DNA from 2 places in the Achromobacter sp. FW305-C-30-7 genome. Region 2 is predicted to be linked to the other one. Evidence: riboswitches for the same ligand, from Rfam matches in the RefSeq annotation. Region 2 holds a riboswitch; the other holds the start of a gene.
The links. Region 2 has a riboswitch for manganese ahead of AC3WOB_RS20965 (sodium:calcium antiporter). Riboswitches for the same ligand answer to the same signal wherever they lie in the genome.
Positions count from the first base shown of each region.

Region 1 (10,996 bases), on a different contig from region 2:
ACCGAGCTGGCGCGCAGCCACATGCCAGGCCAGCAAAAGCAGCAGCACGCCGACCGCGCTCCAGGCGCGCGAGGTCCGCGCAGATGCACCGACGGCAGGACCTTTGGAATAGGTTTTCATCGGACCCTCATGGTCCGTAGAAGCCGACGGGTGGCAGGCCGCCCCCGATGGCTTGCGGAAAGCGGCCGGCCAGCAGGCGGTACAGTGCCTCCAGTTCGGGGCGCGCGTCGCGGGCGCTGCGGGTCTGCAGGCGCGTGCCGCGAATGGCGGTCTCGATCGCCGCCAGGGGCAGATGCGGCAGATGCTCGCGCACCAGCGCGGCGCAGTCGGCGGGATGTTCGACGCACCAGCGCGCGGAGGCGGCGTAGGCCTGGTCCACGGCGCGGCACAAAGCCGCATCGCCCGCCACGCGGGCCGCCGCCATGACGCCGGCCTGCGGCAGCGTGGGCTGCGCGGGAAAGGCGGCGCTCCAGGCCTGTTCCAGGCTTTGGCCGCGATGCAGCGCCGGCGCCCCTGCGGTCTGTTCAGCCCGCCACAACAGCAGCGAGGCCATGGGCTCGACCAGCAGCGCCTGCCCTGCCTGGCCATTGAGCATCAGCGCGATGGCGTCCTGTCCATCGCGGGTACGGCGCAAGGCGACCGGCGCCAGGCCGCGCGCGGCATGCGCTTCCAGCAGAGTATCCAGCAGTACGGCCGGCAGATCGCGCTGAAAAGGCGCCACCAGTTCGCGGCCGGCCAGATCGTCGAAGGTCCGCACCGCCGGATCGCGGCTGACCAGCCACAGAATGCCCCATACGGAGATATTCAACAGGCGCACAGGCATGCCGCGGTTGTGCAGCAAGGCCGGCAGCGTGCTGGGAGCGGCGCTGAAGTCCAGCTCGCCGTTCACCAGCAGCGTGCGCAGTTGATCCGGCGTCTGCCACAGGCGGAAACGTAGCTGCCCGGCGTGATCCGCCAGCGCGCTGGTGGCCGCCATGTGCATCAGGGGATAGCTGACCACGGCGCCGGGGCCTGCCAGCGTCAGGACGGTGCGGCGATCCGGCAATGCCGCACGCAGGGTTCCCGCCGCGGGCAAAAGCGCAGTTCCCAGGGCAGCCGCGCAGAAGCGGCGGCGCATGTGCAAGTCGTTCATTGAGTTTCAAATAAGAATTGTTATCGTTTAAGATTCTCCCATTCACACTGAAAGACCCAGAATGACAAATATCAATCTGGCCGGCGCGGCCGTAGTGGCATTGCTGGCAAGACATCCGCTGCTGCACGGCCTGCCCCCAGGCATGGACCAGGAAGTCGCGGCCGACCTGCTGCGCGGCGCCAGTCCGCTGCGGGCCGAGGCAGGGCAGATCCTGTTTGGCGAAGGCGACGAAGCCTCCAGCTACGTGCTGATAGAAAGCGGCCAGGCCGAGGTCATGCGCTACAGCTACAACGGCGACGAACGCGTATTCCGGGTCTTCGAGCCGGGCCAGTTGATGGCGGAAGCGGCCATGTTCATGCCTCACGGCCGCTACCCCATGCAGGCTCGCGCCCGCAGCGCCCTGCTGGGTTGGCGCCTGGGCCGGCGACAGTTGCACGATGCTTGCCGCCGCTGGCCGGATCTGGCGCTCAAGCTGCTGGCCGCGCTCAGCAAGAGCCTGTACGACCAGGTGAACAAGGTCGACTGGATGACTTCCAGCTCGGCGCCCGAGCGGCTGGCCAACTACCTCATGGGCCTGCATGAGCGCCAGGGCGCCGCGCTGACGCTGCCGCTGAACCAACGCCAGCTTGCCGCTCACCTGGGCATCCGCGCCGAAACCTTGAGCCGCCTGCTCAACGACTGGCAGACGCAGGGCTACATCAGCGGCAAGCGCCGCCAATGGGCAGTGCATGACTCGGCGCCTCTGGCCAGGCTGGCGACGACGGCGAAGCGGCCGTTCTAACGGCTGGGCCGCGCAGCGGCCCGCAATGATCCTCGCATCGGCGCCAATGACTTTAGTCATCGGCGTTACCACGTTGCGCGCCGGAGAATGCAGGCAGATCCTCTGCCCTGCTCCCATGCCTGAATCCACCTCTCCCCTTGCGCCAGTTCCGGCTGCGCTCCCAATCACCGAAGCAGACATCCGGCAACTGGTGCACCGCTTCTATGCGCAAGTGCGCCGGGACCAAACGCTGGGTCCGATATTCAATTCCCGCGTGGCGGACTGGGACCACCACCTGGACCTGTTGTGCGATTTCTGGTCGGCGCTGCTGCTGGGCACGCGCCGCTTCAAGGGCGCGCCTATTCCCGCGCATGCGCGCATCCCGGATCTTTCATGGCCTCTGTTCCAGCGCTGGCTGGCCCTGTTCCATGGAGTCACCGCCGGGCTCGGCCGGCCGGCCTTGCAAGCCCAAGCCGACGCCATGGCCGAACGCATCGCGGCCAAGCTGTGGAGCGTGTGGCAGCAGCGCCAAGATCTGCCGAGCCTGCCCGACTCGCTGCCTGAAGGCGTGCGGCCCTACCGCGACAGTCCGGTGTTCACGCCCGACAACCTGCCGGCCGGCTTGCTCACGGCGCACACGACCAAGGCCGGCACCTGGGGCTTGTTGAAGGTGCACGCCGGCGTATTGCGCTTTACGCTGGATGATCCGCCGCACGCCGTAGCGGTGCTGACGGCCGGGCAGCAAGTGCTGATAGAGCCGCAGGTGCGGCACCATGTGGCGTTCGAACTACCGGGCAGTTTTCAGATCACGTTCTGCCGAGCGGACGGCCCGGAAGACGCCGCCTGACCGGAATCGCAGAGGCGGCGCCGCCGCGCCGCACTCTTCCGGGCTCCCTTTTCTTCAGGCGGCTGCGGCGCTCAAATGTTCATAAAGAATCGCCGCCCCTATCCCCATCAGCGCCATCCCGCCCAGGATCTCGGCCCGCTTGCCCGCGACGCTGCCCAGCACGCGTCCCAGCATCACGCCTATCGTCACCATCAGGGTAGTGGCCAGTCCGATGGCAATGGCTGCGACCACGATGTTCACGTCGACGAATGCCAGCCCCACGCCCACGGCCATGGCGTCGATGCTGGTGGCGAAGCCGGTTGCGGCAAGCAGCCAGAAAGAATGGCGGGTGACGGGCGCGGCGTCTTCGTCCTCTTGCTTGAGGCCGTTGCGTATCATCAGCAAGCCCAGGATACAGAGCATCGCGAAGGCGATCCAATGGTCCCAGGCAACCACATACCTGGCCGCAACGGAGCCCAGCGCCCAGCCTATCACTGGCGTGATGGCTTCGATCACACCGAAGATCAGCCCGGTGCGCAGGGCTTCCGGAAATCGGGGTTTATGCAGCGCGGCGCCTTTGCTGATGGCCGCGGCGAAGGCGTCCGTGGACATGGCGAACGCGAGAACGATGATGGCGATGGCATTCATTTGAGGAAAGATCCAACTGGGCGGAAACGGCACGGATCCTCCGCGCCGCCCAGCGTCGCGCGAAAAATCCGTGGTCTCGCCAAGCGTGAATGCTGCTTGCGCCATGGCCGGAGTAGCCAAGAATGTTGACGCAAGCCCCCGCGGAACTGGCCGCGGGGAGGCTACTCCCCAAAGAGTAAAGGCAGTCTAGCAGAGCCTGCCGACAGGTGTGTTACAGCGCTATTCCCCGCGTATCCCCGCCTTCTCGATCACCTCCTTCCAACCTTTCGCCTCTCTGTCCACCCACGCCTCGGCCTGCGCCTTGCCCGCGAACGGTCCGCGCATGCCCAGCACGGCCATGCTCTGCTGGAACTCCGGCATGGCATAGACCTTGGCCAGCGTATCTTCCCAGACCCGCGCGATTTCCTTGGACGTCCCCTTGGGCGCCATCACCAGGAATGCAAACGACACGTCATAGTTCTTCAGCCCGGCCACGCCCGATTGCGCCGCGGTGGGGACTTCAGGCAGGTCGGCGTCGCGTTCCTTGCCCGATACCGCCAGCGCTTTCAGCTTGCCCGCGCGCACATGCGGCAGGACCCCAGGCGTGGCAAGAAAAGCGGCCTGTATCTGGTCGCCCAGCAAGGCATTCACAGCCGGAGCGTTGCCGCGATACGGCACGTGCGCGACTTCCATGCCAGCTGCGAGCCTGAGCTTTTCGAAGGCGAGGTTGCCGGGACTGCCATAGCCGGCGGAGGCATAGGTGATGCGATTGGCTTTGGCGTAGCGCAGGAATTCGTCCAGCGTGTTGATGCCGAGCTCGGGACGAACCGCCAGGGCCAGGCCGAAGGAGCCGGCCAGGCTCAGCGGTTCCAGCCGTTGGGTGACGTCCTTGTCCAGGCCCTTGAAGATGTAGGGATTGACGGTCATCAGCGTGTCCAGCGTCATCAGCAGCGTGTAGCCGTCTGGTGCTGCCTGGGCCACGGACTGGGCGCCAATATTGCCGGAAGCGCCAGAGCGGTTTTCCACGACGATGGTCTGGCCCAGGATCTTGCCCGCGTGCTGGGCGATGGCGCGGGCTTCGAGGTCCAGCGGACCGGCGGGCGGGAAGTTGACGATGAGGCGGACGGGACGCGCGGGGTAGTCGGACGCCATGGCAACCGAGGTTCCGGCCGCAAGCAGCGCCGTACAGAACAGCAAGGACTTGATCATGCTTTCTCCTGGGTGGCGCCGACCCCGAGGCCGGCGCCGTTGCGGGGCATCAGGCAATGGCGCTGGGATGCGGACTGGTCTCGGCGTGGCGGATCATGCTGCGCGACAGCTCCAGCAGCAATTCGGCGCGCAGCGCGCTGGCGGCGGGGTCGTCCCACAGATTGCGCAGCTCGTGGGGATCTTCGCTCAGGTCATAGAGTTCGCCCCAGGCCGCATCGGCATAGACGCTGAGACGGTGGCGCGCGGTCTGCAAGGTGCGCATGCGGGTGCGGCCGGGAAAGCCGAACATAGTGCGCTGACCCTCTTCCTCGATCAGCACCGCATCGCGCACGGTGTCGGCCTCGCCAGACATGAGGGGTAGCAGGGACGCGCCCTGCATGCCGTTGTAGGCAGGCAGGCCGGCGCGCGCCAGCACGGTGGCAGCGATGTCGGCCGTGGAGCACAGCGCCTGGCTGCGCGGCGAGACCGGAGCTGCCTGCGGATCGCGCCAGATGAACGGCGTGCGTATCAGGCTCTGATAGTGGATCGGCCCCTTGAGCAGCAATTGGTGGTCGCCGAAGTAATCGCCGTGGTCGCTGGTGAAGATGACGACGGTGTTGTCGTCCAGCCCGTTCTCGCGCAGCGCCTGCATAACGCGGCCTATCGTGGCGTCGATATGGCTGATGGAACCGTAGTTCAGCGCAATCGCCTCGCGCGCCTCGCGCTCGGTGCAGGCAAAGATCGCAGGCGTGTGCTTGACGGCCTTGCCCTGGTCGCGCTGCTGGTGCATCCAGGCCACGTGCGGCGGCGGATGATGGCCCGGCGCGGCGCTGGCATGGAAAGATTCCGGCAGGATCACGTCGTCAGGCTGGTACATGTCCCAGTATTTGCCGTGAGGCGTGTAGGGATGGTGCGGATCGGGAAATGAGCACTGAATGAAGAAAGGCTTGCCGCTGGCGGCATGCTCGCGCAGCTGCGCGATGGTCTGGTCGCCGACGTACGCGGTGGTGGAGCATTCCTCAGGCACGCGGGTGCGCCAGGCCTGGTGATGTTCCGTCAGCACAAAGCCAGGTGCGGGCAAGGCGTGTTCAGGGCCCCACAGACGCCGCGCTTCGGGGTGTTCCCGCGCCAGCCAGCGCTCGTAGTGGCCCCAAACCTGGTCGCCGTGGTCCACCGCCAGCGCCACGCGCTCGAAGCCATAGAACGGCATGTCAAGGTCATGCCTGGGATCCGTGCGCCATAGCGGCCCCCATTCCTGGTCGTAGTTGCCGGGCTCGGCGGTCCAGGCCTCGCCGCGAGCGCCATCACCCGCCGGCGGCCAGATCGCGGGCTTGCCGGTCATGTTCTGCAAATGCGACTTGCCGATCAGCGCGGTGGCATAGCCCGCGCCGCGCAGGCGGTCAACGAAGGTGGTGGCGCGCTGCGACAGCGGAATGCCGTTGTGGCGCACGCCATGCACCGAGGGCATGCGGCCGGTCATCAGGGTGGCGCGGTTGGGCATGCAGATGGGCGACGCCACATAGAAGCGGTCCGCTGACCAGCCCTGCCCCGCCAGCGCGTCCAGTTCCGGCGTGCGCAGCATGGCATTGCCATAGCTGCCCAGATGGTCCGCGCGCTGCTGATCCGTGATGAATAGCAGGAAATTCGGCTGCATCGTGTCTCCTCGCCGCCGGCTTTGCGCCGGCTTGGCTCTGTTGTCAGGCCATTATGTGCAGGGGAGGCATAAATTGATAATGAATTAATATTACCGAGCCATAACCGTGAATTTATGTCTAAAGGACGCACGCATGGACTGGACCCACCGCATCCGCCTGCGCCACCTGGCCATCCTGGTGCGCCTGTGCGAAACCCGCAACCTGAGCCAGGTCGCCGCGGAACTCAACATCACGCAGCCCGCGTTGTCGAAGTGGCTCAAGGACCTGGAAGCAGACATCGGCCTGACGCTGTTCGACCGTCACGCACGCGGCATCGAGCCCACGCACTACGGCCTGGAATTGCGCACTCACGCGCGCGAGATCCTGGGCAAGCTGGGACGCGCCCAGGACACCATGGCGCAATTGGCCCGCGGCGCCACCGGCACGCTGGCGGTCGGCGTCACGCCCAACATCGCGCCGGTGCTGCTGCCGCCCAGCATCCAGCGCTTCCGCGAACGCTATCCCCGTGTGCTGCTGCGCCTGGCAGAGAACACGCTGGACTACCTGCTGCCCTTGATGCAGGAAGGCACCTTCGATGTGCTGGTGGGGCGTCTGGAGCAGCACTCGCTGCCGCGCAACCTGCACTACGAAGAGCTGTACGGCGAGCCCATCTGCCTGGCCGTGGGTACAGCGCACCCGCTGGCCAAAAGGCGCAAAGTGACTTGGCAGGATGTGCAGGAGTATCCCTGGATCGCGCCCGGCGATTCGACGCCCATGCGGATCCGCATCGATTACGAACTGGCGCTGGCCGGCCAGCCCACGCCCTGGCATCAGGTGGAATCGTCGTCGGTACTGGTCAATGTGGCGCTGCTGGAGGGATCGGACCTGGTGCTGCCGATCTCGGAGCGGCTGGCGCGGCATTTCGCGAAGCAGCACATGATCAAGGTACTGCCGCTGCCGATGCGCAGCCGGGGGATCACAGGCATGGTGTGGCGCGATGCCGCGCTGGCATCGGAGCATGCGGCGTACTTCATGGAGTGCATGCGGCTGGCGCGATGACCGTCATGGAAAATGGCAGATAATTCACGGGACTCGCCGCCGCGGATCCAATGGCGGACGCGCCGGCGCACGACCGGCCCTGAACGGAAATTTCCATGACCCAATCCGAATACCAGATCGAACTGCTGCGCATCCTGCGCGCCCACGGCGCCGCGGCCAACGCCACGCTGGCGGCGCTGATCGCCGCCCTGCCGCCCAAGGCGCGCGAGATCCACTTCGTGGTGTTCCCCGACCAGGACGGCGAGGGCACGTTTTCCGTGGTGGCCAGTCTGGAAGGTCCGGACCTGTTCGTGCTCAACAAGGCCATAGAAGGTCACCGCTACCTGTTCGACGTCCGCCATACGGAAGACGGCATCCAGCCCGAAGTGCCGCTGTTCGCGTCGGACCGGGCCGGCTTCAACGTGCAGGACGTCATCGTCGACACGGCAATGCAATGGGTGGCGGAACTGTGGGCAGCCAGCGGCCAGGGCCGTTCGCCGCTGCCCGGGCTGGCGTATGGGGAAGAAGGCTACGGAACGCGCGAGCCGCTGGTATTGCCGGCATAGGCTGCGTCGGCTGCCCTTATCGGGCGTACAGCTCGTCGCCAGCGCGAACCGCGCTCACCAGGTCACATAGAACATAGCCTTGGCCAGCACCACGATCAGCACCATGTGGCAGAACACGCTGACATGCATGCGCCGGCTCAAGGCCCCGCTAAGGCGCTGGCGCCGCGCCAGCGTCAGGGCGGTGGCGACATGGACCAGCACGCTCAAGGCCAGCGCGATCTTCAGCGACAGCAAGAGGCCGAAGGACGAGGCGAACGGATCGGCGAGCGCGCTGCGATACTGCCAGGCCAGTCCCAGGCCGGCCAGGTACAGCAGCACGACCGACCACGGCAGCACGGCACGCACGCGCGGCGCCAACTGGCTGCCCAGCGCGCGGCGCACGTCGGGCGGCAGGCGCTTGTGCACGGGCTCCAGGAACAGCACCTCGAAGGTGACCGTGCCGACAAACAGGAAGGCGGCGAGCAGGTGCAGAATGAGCAGCAAGGGGTAGGTGTTCATGGCTGCGTGTGGGAAAGACCATCAGTCGGGATTGTCTCATCCGAACCGTTCGCAGCGGCATGACAAACATCAAACGCCCCCTGCTGGCACTGGACGCGCTCCCGACGCCTGATTTTCACCGCCCCCCCGCAGCCCCGATCAGAACTTGTAGCTCACCTTCATCCAGACGTTCCGGGGCGTCCCATAGTTGTAGCCGTTGTAGCCCCCCAAGCCGCTGTAGTAGTACTTGTCGGTCAGGTTTTCCACATTGATGGAAGCGGAGACATGCTTGTTGAAGTCATAGCGCGCCATCAGGCCAAACAAGGTGACGCCGCCCTGGGTGGCGCGTCCCAGGCCGCTGGCCTCGTCGTAGTAGATGCTGCTCTGGTAGCTGACGTTGCCGCCGACCGTAAGCTTGTTCCACTCGCCCGGCAGCCGGTAGCTGGCAGCAAGGCGGAACAGCCGCTGGGGCGTGCTGGGCAGCAGCAAGCCGCCTTCGGCGTCGCGCTTGGCAAAGTAGGTATAGCCGCCCATCAGCTGCAAGCCGGGCGCCACTTCGCCGGCCAAGGTCAGCTCGAAACCCTTGCTGCGCGCGCCCTTGACCGCGCGATAGGGCGTACTCCCGTCCGGCAGCGGCGGGCTCGACGGATCCTCGACCGCGACGTTTTCCTCCTGGGTGCGGAAGATCGCGAAGCTGGAGTTCAGTTTGCCGTCCAGGTGTTCGCCCTTCAGGCCGATTTCATAGTTCTGCCCGGTCTGCGGCGGCAGCACCACATTGCTGGCGTCCCGCGACGTGGTGGGAATGAAGATCCGGGTATAGCTGGCGTAGGCGGAGAAGTCCTTGCTTACGTCCACGACCACGCCGGCATAGGGCGTGAAGACGCCGTTTTCCTTGGCGGTCGGGTTGGTGGTCCAGAGATTGGCGGGGCCGTTGTAGGACGATGAATTTTCTTCGTACCACGTAGTCCGGGCGCCGAGTATCACCGACACCGGGTCCGCGACCTTCAGCCGCGCCGAACCATAGATGGCGGTTTCCTTCGCATCCAGGAAAGTGTTGAAGAAGGTGTAGGGCATGGACGGCTTGGGGACGTCGCGCAGCTCGTAGAAATTCACGGGACGGCGGTCCCAGCCGGCAGGGTTTGCCGAGTTCAGATTGAGTTCGCTGGTGTAGCGGTTGTAGCTCATCCCCAACACGGCGCGGTGTTCCCTGCCAAACGCCTGGAATGGCCCTTCGGCGTAGACATCGAAGGATTTGTTGGTCGAGTCTGCCGGGTTGTCGCGCAGTTCGATGGTGGAGGCACCCGACGGATCTATGGGCCGGTACGCCAGCAGGTAGCCCCAGGCCGCCCTTCTTTCATTCTTCAAGCGGCTGGCATCCATCTTGATGTGCCAGCCGCTGCTGAAGCGATGGTCCAGGGTGGCGAATATCCGGTCCGTGTACATGTCCCATTGGCTCCAGGGCGTCACGGGATTGAAGGACCGGGGAAGGTTGGTGCGCGTGCCGTCGCTGTAGAACAGTGGCGCCTGGCCGAAATTGGCGCCGTCGATGGCGGTCTTCTGGTGCTCGTAGCCCAGGCTGACCGTGGTGCCCGGCAGGATGTCGGCCTCAAGAATGCCGTAGAAGACATCGTCGGACCGCTTCTTGTAATCGATGAAACTATCGCCAGCGGTGCGGGCGGCGACCACCCTGGCGCGCAGCGTGCCGGCGCTGTTCAGCGGGCCGCCCAGGTCCACTTCCGCGTTGTAGCTGTTCCAGCGGCCGACGCCGGCGGTGACATGCCCCGCGAATTCCGATGTGGGGCGCTTGCGCACCAGATTCACCGAACCGCCAGGCTCGCCCACGCCGTTGAGCAGGCCCGCCGCGCCGCGCACGACTTCCACCCGGTCATAGATGGCGGTGTTGATCATGCCCGCTTCGGCGGACGGCGTTTTGAACGACAGCGTGGGTACGCCATCGAGCATGGTGTTCAACGCGAAGCCGCGCGAAGTGAACTGCACGCGCTCATCCAGCCGGTCGACGGCGATGCCGGGCGTCTGGCGCAGCACCTCGTCCAGCGTGTTCAGGTTCTGGTCGTCCATCTGCTGGCGCGTGACGACGCTGATGGATTGCGGGGTTTCGCGCAGCGACAGCGGCATGCGGGTGGCGGCGCTGGTCGCCGGCACCGTGTAGGAGCCCGTGCCTTCGGAGGGACCTTCGTCGCCCGCGCCGGTGACGGTCACGGCGGGCAAGGCCGTGATCTCGCTCTGCGGCAGTTTGCGCAGGGTATAGCCGCCGTCGGCGCGGCGCGCCGGCTCCAGGCCGCTGCCGGCCAGCAACTGGCGCAGCCCGTCCTCGAAGCCATAGCTGCCGCGCAGTCCGGGCGATTGCAGGTCGCGCGTCAGGGCGGGATCGAACGACAGCAGGACGCCGGCCTGGGCGGCGTAGGCCGAAAGCGCCGCGCTGAGCGGTCCGGGCTCGATGGCCACGCTGATCTGTCCGGCAGGCGCCTGCGCATGAGCAGGCGACATTACCCCGGCCAACGGCAGCGCGAACGCGCCGGCCGCGAGCAGTGCAGGAAGGGAAACGCTTGCGCGCAACGGGGGAAGCTGACGGGGCATGACATGCACTCCAGATATTGGTCTTATCCTCGTAGCCAGATAAGACGCAGAAAGTGCTAGTCGCCGTTACAAAATAGTCTCGCCGCGCGGCACCAGCGACACCCAGTAACGGGTGCGATAGCGCAGGCCGAGCTGCAGGGTGTCCGCCAC
Region 1 covers NZ_JBYSYI010000002.1:765,584-776,579, forward strand. Annotated here, with positions in the region: gene AC3WOB_RS10475 (ABC transporter permease) at 1-120, opposite strand, end outside; gene AC3WOB_RS10480 (substrate-binding domain-containing protein) at 128-1,132, opposite strand; gene AC3WOB_RS10485 (Crp/Fnr family transcriptional regulator) at 1,194-1,913, shown strand; gene AC3WOB_RS10490 (TehB-like domain-containing protein) at 2,104-2,739, shown strand; gene mntP (manganese efflux pump MntP) at 2,794-3,366, opposite strand; yybP-ykoY riboswitch at 3,373-3,548, opposite strand; gene AC3WOB_RS10500 (Bug family tripartite tricarboxylate transporter substrate binding protein) at 3,586-4,554, opposite strand; gene AC3WOB_RS10505 (sulfatase family protein) at 4,604-6,187, opposite strand; gene AC3WOB_RS10510 (LysR family transcriptional regulator) at 6,321-7,226, shown strand; gene AC3WOB_RS10515 (DUF6389 family protein) at 7,322-7,771, shown strand; gene AC3WOB_RS10520 (CopD family copper resistance protein) at 7,826-8,269, opposite strand; gene AC3WOB_RS10525 (TonB-dependent siderophore receptor) at 8,408-10,846, opposite strand; gene AC3WOB_RS10530 (FecR domain-containing protein) at 10,913-10,996, opposite strand, start outside.
Region 1: linked by a shared signal. The riboswitch ahead of mntP (manganese efflux pump MntP) and the one ahead of AC3WOB_RS20965 (sodium:calcium antiporter) in region 2 are both predicted to bind manganese.

Region 2 (10,996 bases):
CTTGGCCAGCGTGGCCGTGACGATCATGGGCAGCATTTCGGGCGTCAGGCCCACGGCGATGGCCAGCGCGAACAACAATGCCTCCATCCAGTCGCCTTTGGTAAAGCCGTTGATCAGCATGACGATGGGCGCCATGACCAGCATGAAGCGGATCAGCACCCAGCTCACCCGGTTGATGCCTTGCTGGAACTGGGTCGGGGCTCGGCTGGTCTGCGTGACGCGCCCGGCCAGCTGGCCGAAATAGGTGCGCGAGCCGGTGGCCACCACCAGGGCGCTGCCGGAGCCGCTGACCACATTGGTGCCCATGAAGGCCATGTTCTCCAGTTCCAGCGCGTTGGCGGTGTCCGTGCGCTGCGTGGCGTATTTTTCGACGGGCAGGGATTCGCCCGTCAGCGCGGCTTGCGCGATGAACAGGTCCTTGGCGCCCAGGATGCGGCAGTCGGCGGGAATCATGTCGCCGGCGGACAGGAGCACCACGTCGCCCGGCACCAGTTCCGTCAGCGGCGCCTCCACCTGGCGCGAGCCGCTGACATGCAGCGTCACGCCAAAAAAGCGGCGGGCGTCGCCTTCGGCCTGGGTGGCGGGATCGCTGCGCAGCACGGTGGCGGTGTTCTGCACCATGGCCTTGAGCGCCTCGGCGGCGCGGCTGGAGCGCTGCTCCTGCGCAAAGCGCAACACGGTGGAGATGAGCACCATGGCGCCGATGATGAACACCGCCGTCCAGGACTGGTCGTCCGGGACGGCCATGTGCACGTCGGTGAGCCAGGACAGCGCCGCCAGCGCGGTCAGGAGCAGGTTGAACGGATTGCGGTAGGACAGCCAGAGATGGGCAGGCCAGGAGAGCGGCTTTTCATGGTCGACCTCATTGGCGCCGTAGCGTTCGCGCGCGGCCTGTGCCTGGGCTTCCGACAGCCCGCCGCGGCTGCTGCCGAACAGCGCGAACACGGCGCCGAAGTCCATCCGCGACAGGTCCAGCATCTGGCGGTTGGCGTGGCGCGCGGTGTCGGAGGCTGCGGCGGCGGCCGCTGCGCCTTGTTCGGGCAGGGGCGAGCGGCGGAAGTGCCTTGCGGTTTGCCGCAGGCCAGCCGCGGACGTAAAGAAGGACTTGAGGAACTTGAACATGGGAGTGCTCCGGTTGTACGTATCGTTGTCGGAGACACGGACGACCCTGCCCGCCGCGCCCGCGCGCAGGCAGCAGCAGGCCGCGGCTTTCGCGCAGAAAGCCGTCAAGCCGCCGCGTACAGGCGTGCGCAGGCGCCGGAGCAATGTTGCCGGTGTCCGGATCGCATGAAATGCGCCGGGTGCGGAAAACGGAAGGGAGCTAGCGGGGGAATCGATACCGGCGGCAAGGGCGCACAAGGCGTGGGCCAGGCCGGGGATTCTTGGCTGCGGACTCCGTACGGGCCAGGATGACTATCCTGCCTGTCGGCTCGCAGCGAGTAGACAGATCAGACAGGCATGCCGGCGCCGCGCACTGGGCGCAATCGAGGCTCGGGGTCTAAGGCACTAGGCATGATCTCTCCTGTGGAATGAATCGGCTGCCGTCAGGCCAGCGCGGCTTGCGCGGCGGCTTGCGTGGCTTGCGCGCCGAAATGGACGTGGCGCACGGCGGGATTGGCGCTCAGGCGGCGCGCCTGCGACATCAGTTCGCCGCGCAGCTCCGGCGGGCAATTGACGGTGATGCAGGCCGATGCCATGCCAGGATCCCGGCCCTGGTCGATCTGCACTTGCGAGACGTCCAGGCCGGCGGCGCTGAAGTCCAGGCAGATCTGCTTGCGCAAGGCGCCCAGCTCGTCGCGCGGACAGATGACCGTCAGGCGCGAAGTGCCGCGGCGGCGGCCCAGGGCGGTGGCGCGGTCCACGCCGGCGCGGCGTAGGAACAAGTCGAAGAAACGCATAACGACCTCCATTGCAAGAATGGGGAGCGTGATCGCGAATACGCGCGCACTCGCGCGGCGCTCGGCGGACTGGCACGGGCAAACGTGCACGAACGCTGACGCTGCGGATGGCGGCGGTTCTGGCGGTTTACGTTGGGGAGGTTCCCGGCAAGCCGCTGGCTTGCGCGATTGCCCGGGCTTGCGCCTGGAGCTTGGGATACAACCGCAACCTGTTCAACAGGCTGCGGCAGACGGAGTTCTGCGTGGACCTGTTAAACAGCGACGTCGATGCAAGATCGACTACTTTCGCCGGAATCGGTATTCACGAAGACTGCTCCTGGGATGGATAACAGGCAGGATTTTACGCGGGTTTCCACTTATGGACAAGGTTTTTGCCGCCAAATCGGACTTGAATGCCGCAAAAACCGGCGCGGGGCCGCAGCCCCGCGCGCAAACCACTGTCAGACGTAGAAATGCCAGCCCAGATAGGCGGCGAACACCGCATACAACCCGCCCACCGCCGACAAAGCCGGCACGCTCATGGCCGAGCGGCGGAAACGCAGCCACAGGAGACCGATGGACAACATGGTGAACAGGCCAGCCGCCAGCAAGGGCGCGTCCAGCAGCCACGGCGTCATGAATATCCCCAGCGCGCTGGGTATGGTCGCCTGGATCATCATGGCGCCCGAGATGTTGGCCAGCGCCAGCCGCTCCTTGCCCTGGCGCACCCAGATCAGCGCGTTCATGATTTCCGGCAACTCGGTCGCCACCGGCGCCAGCAACAGGGCGGCAACGTGCGGCGACGCGCCCATGGCTACGCCCAACAACTCGATCTGATTCACGAACACATGCGATGCGCCGGCGATGACCACCAAGGCCAGCAGCGTCTGCGCGACTGCCCAGAACATGGCCGGGTCTTCATCGCGGGGGCGCAGCTTCAGCGGTTCCAGTTCCTCGGCATCCAGGCTGGCCTCGTCGCGGCTGAGCTCTCGCTTGACGTAGAGGCCGTAGGTGGCCAGGAACAGGATGCCCAGCCAGGGCTTCCAGGCAAAGGCCAGCAGACCCAGGCCCACCTTGAAGATGAAGATGCCCATGAACCAGGCCTGGTCGCGGGCCAGCCGGCGCTGGTCCGCGTTGATACAGTCCGCCTGCGTGGCCTGCCCGCGCCGAGCGCGCCACAGGGCCAGGCCGACCACCGCGTACGCCAGTGTCGCCAGCACCAGCGGGCCGCCCATGGCCGCGCCGACGCCTATGTCTTTTTGCTCAGGGGTTTCGCCGAACACAACGGCCATGAAGGTCACCGCGCTTTCCGGCAAGGCGGTGCCGAACGCGGCAAGCACGGTGCCGGTGGCGGTGGCGCCGAGCTGAAAGCGATGGCCGACCCATTCAACGCCATTTACGAAATATTCGCAGGCGAAGTAGATCACTGCCGCTGACAGGAAAAACAGGAACAGGGTGAGAAACATATAGGCGAGCCGGACGAGCAGAAACCAATTGGCGCGACGTCGCGGCTCGCCCGGCTGGGGTGAACGCAACGCGGCCAAAGGTCTCGCCTGGCTGGTCCATGCGGCGGGCTTGCCGACATGCATGGAACCGCTACTAGCGCCATGGAGTTCTAGCGGCTGCTGCGCAGCGCTGAACCACCAAGTCTGTTGACGCTAGCTCCTTTGAGGGGACAAAGGATGGCTACTCCCCAATGACAGAGCGGCGATTGTAGCAGCTTGCCCATCGGTATCCAGTGAATTCCGCGCAGGCCGCGTGGGCTGTTGCATCCGGGGGATGGCGGGTAAAGTAAACGGCATCCTCACCCTGCCGGGGTTCGCGCCCCAGTCCGCCATGAGCCTGCCTCCCGACGACATTGCCCCCTACGCCGCACGGCGCCAACGCCTGATGGAGCAGATGCGCGCCGATGGCGGCGGCATCGCCATACTGGCGACCGCCCCAGAGGCCACGCGCAACCGCGACGCGGAGTATCCGTACCGGCACGACAGCGATTTTTTCTACCTGACCGGGTTCACCGAACCCGGTGCCTGGCTGGTGCTGAGCGCGGGTGCGACCGACCGCGCCATACTGTTCTGCCGCCCGCGTCACATCGAACATGAAATCTGGGAAGGCAAGCGTTTCGGCCCCGAAGCGGCGGCAGCGCATTTCGGCTTTGACGACGCGCATCCGCTCGATGCGCTGGACGAGCTGATGCCCGCGCTGCTGCAGGACCACGCCACCCTGTACGCGCCCTTGGCGGGCGACAAGCGCAGCGACGGCCGCCTGCACCGCTGGCTGGCCGCGGCGCGCGAAGCCAGCCGCGGCGGCCATGCGCCGCCCTCCCGCCAGCAGGACGTCCGCGCCCTGCTGGCCGAAATGCGGCTGATCAAGGACGCCACCGAAATCGCGGCGATGCGGCGCGCGGCCAAGATCTCCGCCGGCGCGCATGTGCGCGCGATGCGCGTCGCCCGTGCCGGCATGCGGGAGTACGAGATCGAAGCCGAACTGCTGTACGAGTTCCGCCGCCACGGCGCGCAATCGGTCGCCTACAACAGCATCGTGGCCGCGGGCGCCAACGCCTGCGTGCTGCATTACCCGGCTGGCGAGGCGACGCTGCGCGACGGCGATCTGGTGCTGATCGACGCGGGCTGCGAGGTCGACAGCTATGCCAGCGACATCACCCGGACCTTTCCCGTGAACGGCCGCTACAGCGGTCCGCAACGCGCCCTGTACGATCTGACGGTGGCCGCGCAGGATGCCGCCGCCCAAGCCACGGCGCCGGGCCGCAGCTTCAACGACGGCCACCAGGCCGCCCTGCGGGTGCTGGCGCAAGGCATGCTGGACCTGAAGCTCTTGAAGGGTTCCCTGGACGGCGTGCTGGAATCCGGCGACTACAGCCGCTTCTATATGCACCGCACCGGCCACTGGCTGGGCCTGGACGTGCACGACGTGGGCGACTACCGCCAGCCCGGCCCGGCCCATGGCGCCGAACGGCCCTGGCGCAAGCTGGAAGCGGGCATGATGCTGACGATCGAGCCCGGCATCTACGTGCGGCCCGCCGACGACGTTCCCGAGGCGTATTGGAACATCGGTATCCGTACCGAGGACGATGCGCTGGTCACCGACGAAGGCTGTGAACTCATCACCCGCGGCGTGCCGGTGCAGGCCGGGGAAATCGAAGCGCTGATGCGCGAATAGGCAGGCAACGCGCCTGGCCCGCGCTAGAAGACGTAGCCGTCCAGCCAGCCCATGGCGATCCAGGTATAGACCACCACCATGGCGATGGCGAACATCGAGACGATGGCGCCGACCAGGCAGGCCAGGATGGCGACCAGCACCGGCCCCCAGCCGGTCCGGGTCGGCCTGCCCAGGCCGTCGTTATAGAGACGGTCGAATTTCTCGTCCGGCATCAGCGAGAACACCGCGCTCTCGATGAAGCCGTCGACCATGGGAATGAACACCAGGAAGAAAGCGGGGTTGTCGTACCAGACGGGATAGAAACTGAACGCGCAGAACAGGCTGACCAAGGTGTACGCGGTCACCAGCCAGGCGTGGCGCCGGCCCAGATACCACCAATGCGCCCCCACCGCCCCGAACAGGCAGGCCAGCAGCCCTACCGCGACTTTGCCGCGCGGGCGGCGGGCGGTAACGGCGGACAGCTGAGAGGAAGCCTGGAGCTGCGTCATATCGATCGACCGGAAAGGGAACCACGGCGCCAAGACGCGCCGGCTGCTGCGGATTGTAGTGGACGGTTAAAATCCGGGCATGACTTCATCCGCCTTCGACATAGCGATACTCGGCGCGGGCCCGGTGGGCCGGGTGCTGGCCCTGATGCTGGCCCGCGTGGCGCCGGACCCGGCGCGCATCGCGCTGCTTGCAAGCAGCGCGCCCGCTCCGGCCGCGCCGTCGGCGGCGGTGCCCGCCACGGATCCCCGCGTACTGGCCATGAACCACGGCAGCCGGGTGCTGCTGGAATCGCTGCATGCCTGGCCCGAGCGCTCGGCCGACATCCGCAACATCCATGTGTCGCAACGCGGCAGGCTCGGACGCACCCTGATCCAGAACACCGATTTCGGCGTGCCGCAGCTGGGCAGCGTGGTCGCCTATTCCGGCCTGCACGCCAAGCTGGATGAATGCGTGGCCGCCTGTGGCGTCACCGTGCTGCAGGGCCCGCCCGCCCGGATCGGCCGGCAGGATGCGGACGGCGTGCGCGTCGAACAAGGCGACGCGACGCTGCTGTGCCAGGTCGCCGTGCAATCCGACGGCGCGGGCGCGACCGACCTGCGCCGCGACTACGACCAGCACGCCGTGCTGACCACCGCCCACGCCACCCTGCCGCGCCGCGGCTGGGCCTGGGAACGCTTCACCGCCGAAGGGCCGTTGGCGCTGCTGCCGCACCCGCAGACCCCGGACGCCTATTCGGTGGTCTGGTGCAGCGCCCCCGAACGCGCCGCCGAACTGGCCGCGCTGGACAACGCCGCCTTTTCGCGGGCGCTGTCCGCAGCGTTCGGCGACCGCCTGGGACGGCTGTCCAGCCAGGCGCCGCGGCATGTCTTTCCGCTGGCGCTCAGCGCCCGCCGCGCCCAGGTGCACGGCCGCGTGGCGGCTATCGGCAATGCGGCGCAGACCCTGCATCCGGTCGCGGGCCAGGGCCTGAACCTGGGCCTGCGCGACGCGGCCCGCCTGGCCCAGACCCTGGGCGGCTGGCTGGCCCATCCCGACGCCAATCCCGGGGCCGCCCTGGCGGAATTCGCCGGCGCGCGCCACCTGGACCGCTTCATCACCGCCGGCCTGACCGATCTGATGCCCCGCATCTTTTCGACCGGCCTGGCGCCGGTAGAGCACGCCTGCGGCCTGGCCTTATTGGGGATGGATCTGGCGTCCCCTCTGCGCGCGCCGCTGGCGCAGCATTTGCTGCAGGGTTTTCGCGCCTGAATTCCACCCGTTCCGTCCCGATAAAAGGGGCGGATTGTCTGTTTTCGCCTTCCTCTGTTACGAATTGTTCTCCCGGTGACAAAGGGGGTGCGATCGAGCCGGTTAAAATGTGAGCATGCGCATAGGTCAATGGACCCTACCCAACAACGTGCTGGTCGCGCCCATGGCGGGCGTGACGGACCGTCCTTTCCGCCAGCTTTGCAAGAAGCTGGGGGCGGGCTATGCCGTGTCGGAAATGGCCGCCAGCAATCCCAAGCTATGGGATAGCGTCAAAACCTCCCGGCGCCTGAACCACGACGGCGAGATCGCCCCCATTTCCGTGCAGATCGCCGGCGCCGACCCCGCCATGATGGCGGAGGCGGCGGTGTTCAACGCCAGCAAGGGCGCCCGGATCATCGACATCAACATGGGCTGCCCGGTCAAGAAGGTCTGCAACGTGGCCTCCGGGTCGGCGCTGCTGCGCCATGAAGACCAGATCGCCCGCATCCTGGACGCGGTGGTGGGCGCCTGCGCGCCCCTGGACGTGCCAGTAACGCTGAAGACCCGTACCGGCTGGGACCGCGAAAGCCGCAATGCTTTGCGGGTGGCGAAAATGGCTGAAAACGCCGGCATCGCTGCCCTGACCCTGCATGGGCGCACCCGCGCCGACCTCTATACGGGGGAGGCGGAATATGACACTATCCGCGCCGTCAAGGCCGAGCTGAAAATCCCCGTTGTCGCCAACGGAGATATCACGACGCCCGAAAAAGCCAAGCACGTCCTGGATTACACTGGCGCCGACGCGGTCATGATCGGCCGGGCGGCTCAAGGCCGTCCCTGGATTTTCCGCGAAATCGACCACTACCTGCGCACGGGCGAAACACTGGCCCCTCCCTCCTATGGGGAAATGCGCGAGCTGCTGCTCGAACATCTCGACGACCACTACCGGTTCTATGGCGAGCACACCGGCGTACGCACGGCGCGCAAGCACATAGGCTGGTATCTGGACGGCCTGCCGGGCGCGGATTCGTTCTGCGCCCGCATGAATCTGATCGACAACACCCGCGACCAGTGGCGGGCCGTGTCGGACTGGTTCGATCTCATCTCGCGCGACGGCGGACCCCATCCGGCGCCAGTCGCAGAAGCCCTGCTGGCGGCATAACCGCCTCAACACCAACATAAAAATATCTGTACTCAAATGAGCAAGAAAGATGTCCTGGAAGAATGCGTGCGCGCCAGCCTGGAGCGCTATTTCGAAGACTTGGGCGAATCCGAACCCCACGACATGTGGGACATGGTGATGCGCTGCGTGGAGCGCCCGGTGCTGGAAGTGGCGCTGGAACGCTCGGGCGGCAACCAGTCGCGGGCATCCGAAATGCTGGGCATCACTCGCAACACCCTGCGCAAGAAGTTGCTGGCGCACAATATCCAGGTATAGCTTTCGCGCGCGGGCGGCAGGCGCATCGCGCCGCCCGCTCCCCCCAGATTTCCCATCCGACCTGAACGAGAAAGGCGCTCCCGCCCCACTCCCGTCCCTCACCATGAAAATCGAAACCGCCCTGCTTTCGGTGTCCGACAAGACCGGCATCGTTGAATTTGCCCGCGCCCTGGCCGCGCGCGGCGTGCGCCTGCTGTCCACCGGCGGCACCGCCAAGCTGCTGGCCGACTCCGGCCTGACCGTCACCGAAGTGGCGGCCCACACGGGTTCGCCCGAAATTCTCGATGGCCGCGTCAAGACGCTGCACCCGAAGATCCATGGCGGCCTGCTGGCGCGCCGCGACAGCGCCGAACACATGGACACCATCAAGGCGGCGGGCATCGACCGCATCGACATGCTGGTGGTCAACCTGTATCCGTTCCGCGAAACCGTGGCCAAGCCGGACTGCACCTTCGCCGACGCCGTCGAAAACATCGACATCGGCGGCCCGGCCATGCTGCGCGCGGCGGCCAAGAACCACGGCACCGAAGCCGGCGGCGTCACGGTGGTGATCGACCCCGTGGACTACTCGCGCGTGCTGTCGGAAATGGACAAGGGCGGCAACACCTCCTACGGCCTGCGCCTGGCGCTGGCCTCCAAGGTCTACGCCCACACCGCCGCCTACGACGGCGCCATCGCCGCCTACCTGACCAGCCTGGTCGACGCCGAGCCCAAGCAGGAAGCCGTGCCGGCCCGCAACGAATGGCCCGGCACCCTGACCCTGCAGGTCAAGCAGGAGCAGGCCCTGCGCTACGGCGAGAACCCGCACCAGACCGCCGCCTTCTACGTGGACGCGCAGCGTCAGGCCGGCCTGCTGGGCAACTACCGCCAGTTGCAGGGCAAGGAACTGTCCTACAACAACATCGCGGACGCCGACGCCGCCTGGGAATGCGCGCGCAGCTTCGAAGCGCCCGCCTGCGTCATCGTCAAGCACGCCAACCCCTGCGGCGTGGCGGTCGCGGCCGACACGCTGGGCGCCTACCAGCAAGCCTTCAAGACCGACCCGACCTCGGCCTTCGGCGGCATCATCGCCTTCAACCGTCCGGTCGACGCCGCCACGGCCGAAGCCGTCAGCGCGCAGTTCCTGGAAGTGCTGCTGGCGCCCGCCTATGACGGCGCCGCGCTGGCCATCCTGGCCGCCAAGAAGAACGTGCGCGTGCTGGAAGTGCCGATGGGCACGGGACAGAACGCCTTCGACATCAAGCGCGTGGGCGGCGGCTGGCTGGTGCAGAGCCCGGACGCCTACAACGTGCCGCGCGACGCGCTCAAGGTGGTCAGCAAGCGCCAGCCCACCGAAGCTGAAATGAACGACCTGGCATTCGCCTGGAAGGTCGCCAAGTACGTCAAATCCAACGCCATCGTGTTCGTGGGCGGCGGCATGACCCTGGGCGTGGGCGCCGGCCAGATGAGCCGCATCGATTCGGCCCGCATCGCCTCGATCAAGGCGGAGAACGCCGGCCTGACCCTGAAGGGCTCGGCCGTGGCGTCGGATGCCTTCTTCCCGTTCCGCGACGGCCTGGACGTAGTGGTGGCGGCGGGCGCGACCTGCGTGATCCAGCCGGGCGGCAGCATGCGCGACGACGAAGTCATCGCCGCGGCCGACGAGCACGGCATCGCCATGGTGCTGACCGGCACCCGTCACTTCCGCCACTGATGCGCGTCCTCGGCATCGATCCCGGCTTGCGCCGCACCGGCTTCGGTGTGATCGATGCCGACGGCCCGCGGCTGCGTTATGTGGCCAGCGGGACCATCGTAGTCCCGCCGGCGCTGGCGCTGTCCGAACGCCTCAAAGTCATCCTGGACAATCTGCGCCAGGTGGCGCGCGACACGCAACCCGACGTGGCCGCGCTGGAAATCATCTTCCTGAACACCAACCCCGCTTCTACCCTGCTGCTGGGCCAGGCGCGCGGCGCCGCGCTGTGCGCGCTGGCCGACAGCTCGCTGTCCGTGCACGAGTACACCGCCCTGCAGATCAAGAAAGCCGTGGTCGGCACCGGCCGCGCCGCCAAGGAGCAGGTGCAGATGATGGTGCAGCACCTGCTGGCGCTGGACGGCGCGCCCGCGCCAGACTCGGCCGACGCGCTGGCCTGCGCCATCTGCCATGCCCACGTCGGCCCCATGCAGGACAAGCTGGAACGCCTGGGCGCGAGCTTGCGCATGGGCGGCAAGACCCGCATCCGCAACGGCCGCCTGGTCGGCTGACCGCCTGATTCACCGCGATTTGCCGCAGGGCGGGACCGGTTCCCGCCGATTGCGCGCCCGCGCGTATAGAATCCCCGCATCCGCCGCGCATTCAGCGGTCTCACCATTGCCAGGCCACCATCACCATGATCGGACGCATCACCGGAACCCTGATCGAAAAACTCCCGCCCACCATCTGTGTGGACGTGGGCGGTCTGGGCTATGACATCGACGTGCCCATGAGCACGCTGTATTCGCTGCCCGACACCGGCGCCCGCGTCACGCTCTACACGCACCTGACGGTGCGCGAAGACGCCCACATCCTGTATGGCTTCGCGTCGGCCGGCGAGCGCAGCGCATTCCGCGAACTGATCAAGGTCAGCGGCATCGGCGCGCGCACCGCGTTGTCGGTGCTGTCGGGCCTGTCGGTGGCGGATCTGGCCCAGGCCATCACCTTGCAGGAATCGGGCCGCCTGACGCGCGTGCCCGGCATCGGCAAGAAGACCGCCGAACGCCTGCTGCTGGAAATGCGCGGCAAGCTGGGCGCGGACATCGGTGCGTCGCC
Region 2 covers NZ_JBYSYI010000006.1:240,207-251,202, reverse strand. Annotated here, with positions in the region: gene mgtA (magnesium-translocating P-type ATPase) at 1-1,122, opposite strand, end outside; gene AC3WOB_RS20970 (hypothetical protein) at 1,545-1,898, opposite strand; gene AC3WOB_RS20965 (sodium:calcium antiporter) at 2,339-3,343, opposite strand; yybP-ykoY riboswitch at 3,396-3,585, opposite strand; gene AC3WOB_RS20960 (aminopeptidase P N-terminal domain-containing protein) at 3,714-5,057, shown strand; gene AC3WOB_RS20955 (TM2 domain-containing protein) at 5,081-5,545, opposite strand; gene AC3WOB_RS20950 (UbiH/UbiF/VisC/COQ6 family ubiquinone biosynthesis hydroxylase) at 5,625-6,794, shown strand; gene dusB (tRNA dihydrouridine synthase DusB) at 6,910-7,935, shown strand; gene AC3WOB_RS20940 (helix-turn-helix domain-containing protein) at 7,972-8,211, shown strand; gene purH (bifunctional phosphoribosylaminoimidazolecarboxamide formyltransferase/IMP cyclohydrolase) at 8,315-9,904, shown strand; gene ruvC (crossover junction endodeoxyribonuclease RuvC) at 9,904-10,452, shown strand; gene ruvA (Holliday junction branch migration protein RuvA) at 10,578-10,996, shown strand, end outside.